Regions from separate parts of the Pseudomonas sp. 5Vm1k genome, predicted to be linked through region 1. Evidence: predicted binding sites of a transcription regulator. Region 1 holds the regulator's gene; the other holds the start of a gene.

Region 1 (3,206 bases):
TGTGGCGTTTTCCACCAGGTCCATGGTGCGGTTGGCAGCGGCCTCGGTGAGCTTGACCACATAACCCAGACGCTCGGTGGCGTCCGTGATCTGCGAGACTTCCTCGGCTTGCGGCATGTTTGGGTCAATCTGGAAATTGACGATCGCGCTATGCAGCTCACGAGTGAGCTTGCCCACTTCCTGGTACAGGCCGCGGTCACGGGTCTGGTTGAGCTCATGGATCAGTTGCACAGCGTCGCCGAACCTGCCTTTTTCAAGGCTTTCGACCAATTCGACCGCATGTTTTTTCAGGGTCGATTCAAAATCGCCCTGTGAAGATTCGTTATGCTCCATAGCTCCCCCGTGGCGCAGTTGCTCAACCGATGCGTTCGAAAATCTTCTCGATTTTTTCTTTCAACGCCTGGGCCGTGAAGGGTTTGACCACATAGCCGTTAACACCGGCCTGGGCCGCTTCGATGATCTGTTCGCGCTTGGCTTCAGCGGTCACCATCAGCACTGGCAAGTGCTTGAGTTTTTCATCGGCGCGCACGTGGCGCAGCAGGTCGATACCGGTCATGCCAGGCATGTTCCAGTCTGTTACCAGAAAGTCGATGCTGCCGCTGTTGAGAACCGGAATGGCAGTAGTGCCATCGTCAGCCTCGACCGTGTTGGTGAACCCAAGGTCACGCAACAGGTTTTTAATGATCCGCCGCATCGTTGAGAAGTCATCAACGATGAGGATTTTCATGTTCTTGTCCAATTCGACCTCCAAGCAGTCTTAAACGCGCCCAGCACCTGGACGCGCCATTTCAATCAATCCGGCAAAGCACTCAAATGACTGTCTGGAGCACAACAGATCGAGACCGCTGCAGTTCAACACCACACCAGCCTCGTTCGCAGTGTCCCCACACTGCCTTCAGCGCGCTCGCCACTCCCCCAAACGCCCCCGCAAACGGGCCGCGCACTGGCTGTGTAACTGGCTGACACGCGATTCACTGACGCCAAGGACTTCACCGATTTCCTTGAGGTTCAGCTCTTCGTCGTAGTACAGCGCCAACACCAGTCGCTCACGCTCCGGCAAATTGGCAATCGCGTCCGCCAATGCAGCCTGGAAGCGTTCATCTTCCAGATCGCGTGACGGCTCCAGATGAGCACTGGCGCCATCCTCGTGCAGCCCTTCGTGTTCGCCGTCCTGCAAAAGGTCGTCGAAACTGAACAGGCGGCTGCCCAAGGTATCGTTCAAAATCCCGTAATAATCGTCGAGACTCAATTGGAGTTCGGCCGCAACCTCGTGATCTTTAGCATCACGGCCGGTTTTAGCTTCAATCGAGCGAATTGCGTCGCTGACCATGCGGGTATTGCGGTGGACCGAACGTGGTGCCCAGTCCCCCTTGCGTACTTCATCGAGCATCGCGCCACGGATTCGAATGCCCGCGTACGTTTCGAAACTCGCGCCTTTGCTGGCGTCGTATTTGGTCGACACTTCAAGCAGGCCAATCATCCCGGCCTGGATCAGGTCTTCCACCTGGACACTGGCCGGCAAACGCGCCAGCAAGTGGTAAGCAATGCGTTTGACCAGTGGCGCGTAACGCTCGATCAGCTCGTATTGCGCATCACGTGCCGATTTCTTGTAGAGGTTGTAGCCACTGGCTGTCATAGGACGGGTCCTGCGGTCTGTTGCACGAGACGCTCGACGAAAAATTCCAGGTGCCCGCGCGGGTTCGCCGGCAGCGGCCAGGTGTCGACCTTCTGCGCAATCGCCTTGAACGCCAGGGCGCACTTGGAGCGTGGAAAGGCTTCGTAGACGGCGCGTTGCTTCTGCACGGCCTTGCGCACGCTTTCGTCATAAGGCACGGCGCCGACGTATTGTAAGGCGACGTCGAGGAAGCGGTCTGTGACCTTGGTCAACTTGGCGAACAGGTTGCGACCTTCTTGCGGGCTCTGGGCCATGTTGGCCAGGACGCGGAAGCGGTTCATGCCGTAATCGCGGTTCAGCAACTTGATCAGGGCATAGGCGTCAGTGATGGAGGTCGGCTCGTCGCAGACCACCAGCAACACTTCCTGGGCGGCGCGGACAAAACTGACTACCGAGTCACCAATACCCGCAGCGGTGTCGATCACCAATACGTCGAGGTTGTCGCCGATATCGCTGAAAGCCTGGATCAGGCCGGCGTGTTGGGCCGGGCTCAGATGAACCATGCTCTGGGTGCCGGACGCGGCCGGGACGATACGAATACCGCCGGGGCCCTGCAACAGAACGTCGCGCAGCTCGCAGCGGCCTTCGATAACGTCGGCCAGGGTACGTTTGGGAGTCAGTCCCAGCAGAACGTCGACGTTCGCCAGCCCCAGATCGGCATCCAGCAGCATGACGCGCCGGCCGAGCTCAGCTAGAGCCAGGGACAAGTTCACTGACACGTTAGTCTTCCCGACGCCACCTTTGCCGCCGGTCACCGCGATCACCTGTACGGGATGCATGCTGCCCATGTTATTTCTTTACCTTGTCTTGCATAGACGGAGGCCACATTACTGGCTGCGCGTTCATCAACTGAACAATGCATGGCAGACCATCGATGTAGGTACAAAAACTGTTCATTAGTACCTCAGCCAACCTGCTTGGTCGGGCTGTGGTAAATATCAGCGAACATGTCAGCCATGGCTTCTTCGCTGGGTTCTTCCTGCATTTGCACGCTGACCGCGCGACTGACCAACTGGTGACGCCGTGGCAGATGCAAATCATCTGGAATCCGCGGGCCATCGGTGAGGTAAGCCACCGGCAATTCATGACTGATGGCCAGGCTTAACACCTCGCCCAGACTCGCCGTTTCATCCAGTTTAGTCAGGATGCAGCCGGCCAGCCCGCACCGCTTGTAGCTGTGATAAGCAGCGGTTAGAACCTGTTTCTGGCTGGTGGTTGCCAGGACCAGATAATTTTTCGATCTGATCCCGCGACCGGCCAGGCTTTCGAGCTGCATGCGCAATGCCGGATCGCTGGCCTGCAGGCCGGCGGTATCGATCAGCACCACGCGCTTGCGCAGCAGTGGGTCCAGCGCCTGCACCAGGGATTGCCCCGGATCGACGTGGGTCACTGACACATTGAGAATCCGGCCCAGCGTCTTCAGTTGTTCCTGAGCGCCGATACGGTAGCTGTCCATGCTCACCAGCGCGATGTTCTGCGCGCCGTACTTGAGCACGTAACGGGCCGCGAGTTTGGCCAGGGTGGTGGTCTT
Region 2 (3,206 bases), on a different contig from region 1:
GCTGCTGAAACGCTTTGAAAGCATGTAGCAGCAGAGCGCGACCCAGGCCGAGGCCTTGAGTGCGGGGATGCACTACCAGGTTCTTGATGTAGGCGCTGGTCCAGCACTGGCACACACCGACGATCCCTTCGGCGTCGAGGGCGATGAAGCACAGGCTCGGATCGTATTCAGGATCGGTTTCAAAACGCTGCTGCCAGACGTCCAGCGCCGGCACGCGGCCGCCGCCTTCGCGATAACCCAGTTCCATCAGTTGATGTACGGATTCAGCGAGTTCGGGGCGGTATTGGCGCAGTTCGATACCGGTTGGCCAGGCGATGGCCGGCACCGCCTCAGCGAGGTTGCGCCGCATCAAAAAGCAAAAGTCCTCGGCCAAACTCAGTGACCTTGCTCGGCGACGGCCTTGGCGGCTTCGATCAGGCACTTGGTCAGTTCTGGCGAGGAGAACTTGGTCAGTACCCCGTTGGCGCCGGCCAAACGGGCTTTTTCGCTGTTCATCGCGCTGTCCAGCGAGGTGTGCAGCAGCACGTAAAGGTGTGAGAAGTCCGGGGTTTCGCGCAGGGTGCGGGTGAAGGCGTAGCCGTCCATCTCCGACATTTCGATGTCCGAGACGATCAGGTTGATCTGCTGCGCAGTGCCTTGCAGGTCTAGCAGGCAGTCGATGGCTTCCTTGGCACTGCGGGCGGTGTGGCATTGCAGGCCGAGGTTGCGCAGGGTGTGCACCGATTGTTGCAGCGCGGTCTGGCTGTCATCGACCACCAGAATTCTTGCATTGCCCAGCACTTCGGCGTCTTCCATGCTCAGTTCGGTCGGGACCATTTCGATCTGCGCCGGGGCGATACCGTGGATGACTTTTTCGATATCCAGTACTTGCACCAGCACACCGTCGACCGAGGTCACGCCGGTGATGTACGAACGCACACCGCCGGAACCGAAGGGCGGCGGACGGATGTCGGTGGTCAGGCAATGCACGATCTTACTCACGGCCTGCACGTGCAGGCCCTGTTTGGAGCGGCTGACGTCGGTGACGATCAGGCAGCCACCGTTGGGGTCTTCCAGTGGCCGCTCGCCGATGGCGCGGCTCAGGTCGATCACCGACAACGACGTGCCGCGCAGGGTGGCGATGCCTTTGACGTGGGGATGCGACTCCGGCAGCTTGGTCAGCGGCGGGCAGGGGATGATTTCACTGACTTTCAGCAGGTTGATCGCCATCAGCTTGCCGCTGCGCAAGGTAAACAGAAGAAGCGAAAGTGAATCTGCGCGGGCTTTGGTGGAGGACATAAAAACCTTCTTTGGAGAAAGGTGATGGGCGAGTAAAGAGTCGCCAAAAGCTATCGATGCCGGGTTATCGACTTGTTGGGGGCAGGCTTTAGGGATATTCCCGGTCCATTGGTCCAACACCGATTCTGTGGCGAGGGGGCTTGCCCCCGTTCGGCCGCGAAGCGGTCGTAAAACCAGCGATGACGTTCTCTCTGTAAAACGGGGGGGAGCGCTTCGCACTCCAACGGGGGCAAGCCCCCTCGCCACAAGGTTTCACTCAACTCAGAATGGGGTTACTTCATCCCCAATCGCTTGGCCATGCGCCCCAGATTCGCTCGATCCAAGCCTAGCTCACGGGCCGCGCTCGCCCAATTGTTGTGGTGGCGTTCCAGACAGGCGTTGATCAGTTGCCGTTGATAATCCTCGGTCGCCGCCCGCAAGTCACCCGAGACTAAAGGCAAAGGACTGACGGTTGGTTGCTCGACGGGCACCTCGACGCTGCCATGGGGCAGATCCAGGTCCGCCGCACTCAAGCTGAGGATTTTCGGCCGTTCCTTGCAGTTGCCCAGCGCTTTCAATGCGCTGCGGCCAATCAAGTGTTCCAGTTCCCGCACGTTCCCCGGCCACGGATAAGCCAGCAGCGCCGCCTGGGCATCGCTGTTCAGGCGCAAGCTGTTGAGGCCCATGCGCGAGCGGTTCTGTTCCAGGAAGAAGCCGCTGAGCAGCAACACATCACGCCCACGATCGCGCAATGCCGGCACCAGCAGTGGATAGACGCTCAAACGATGATAGAAGTCGGCGCGGTAACGGCCGCTACGCACTTCTTCAGCCAGGTCGCGGTTGGTGGCTGCGATCAACCGCACGTCTACTTGATGTTCTTTATCCGAGCCCAAGCGTTGCAGCTGACCGCTTTGCAACACCCGCAGCAACTTGGCTTGCACGGTCAGGGACAGTTCGCCGACTTCATCGAGAAACAGCGTGCCGCCATTCGCCAGTTCGAATTTGCCACGCCGGTCGCTCGTTGCCCCGGTGAACGCACCGCGCACGTGGCCAAACAATTCACTCTCGACCAGCGTGTCCGGCAGGGCGGCGCAGTTGAGGCTGATGATCGGCTTGTCGGCCCGGGGCGAGGCGGCATGAATCGCTTGCGCTACCAGTTCCTTGCCGACCCCGGTTTCCCCGGTGATCAGCACGGTCAGGTCGCTGCCGCCCACCAGATTGATTTCTTCCACCAGGCGTTTGTGAGACTTGCTCTGGCCGATCATTTCGCGGCTCTGCTGGCCGCTGGCCTGTCGGTAAACCTCGGCACGCTGGTGTTCATCTTCGGCGCGATTGGCCAGCCGCTCGATGCGCTCGGCGGCGTTGACGGTGGCGGCGGCGAGGCTGGCAAAAGCTTGCAGGGCGTCGAGCTCGATCGGCTCGAAGCGCTCCGGGTCCAGCGCATCAAGGGTCAGCAGGCCCCACGGGCGCTCATCGATAAACAGTGGGCAACCCATGCAATCGTGGACTTCCAGATGCTCATCAAGCCCTTCGACCAAACCATCATAAGGGTCGGGCAATTCACTGTCGGCGGCGAAGCGCGTCGGTCCGGGGCTGCTAAGCAACGCTTCGAAGCGCGGGTGTTCGCTGACTTTGAAGCGTCGGCCCAGGGTGTCGGTGCTCAAGCCGTCCACGGCCAGCGGCACCAGCCATTCACCGTCGAGTCGCAACAGGGCGGCAGCGTCGCAGGGCAAAAGGGCGCGCATGGCTTCGAGCAGGCGCCGATAGCGCTCGCCTTCGGGCAGTTCGCGCGAGAGGTCCGAGACCAGGGGGAGCAGGGCGGTAAGCAGGGATTTTGCAGTCATAGTGACTCCGTGTAGTCGGTGTGACTATAAAACAGCCTGTGTCGATATGACTACGTAGAATTCAACTTGTTGATTTATAAGGTTTTAATTGTTGGCATGGAAACT

The links. Region 1 encodes FliA, which starts transcription of late flagellar genes. Its sites were predicted from a motif close to CTAAAGTTTNNNNNNNNNNNGCCGNTAA; they were not measured.
Region 2: a site for FliA is predicted at 1,343-1,370, ahead of ACWIKB_RS17550 (chemotaxis protein CheW). Genes of this name have one in related genera too.

The regions. Positions count from the first base shown of each region.
Region 1 is NZ_JBSPCZ010000005.1:131,135-134,340, reverse strand. It holds gene ACWIKB_RS11985 (protein phosphatase CheZ) at 1-333, opposite strand, end outside; gene ACWIKB_RS11980 (chemotaxis response regulator CheY) at 356-727, opposite strand; gene fliA (RNA polymerase sigma factor FliA) at 896-1,636, opposite strand; gene fleN (flagellar synthesis regulator FleN) at 1,633-2,463, opposite strand; gene flhF (flagellar biosynthesis protein FlhF) at 2,580-3,206, opposite strand, start outside.
Region 2 is NZ_JBSPCZ010000008.1:148,112-151,317, reverse strand. It holds gene ACWIKB_RS17555 (GNAT family N-acetyltransferase) at 1-349, opposite strand, end outside; gene ACWIKB_RS17550 (chemotaxis protein CheW) at 376-1,278, opposite strand; gene norR (nitric oxide reductase transcriptional regulator NorR) at 1,551-3,101, opposite strand.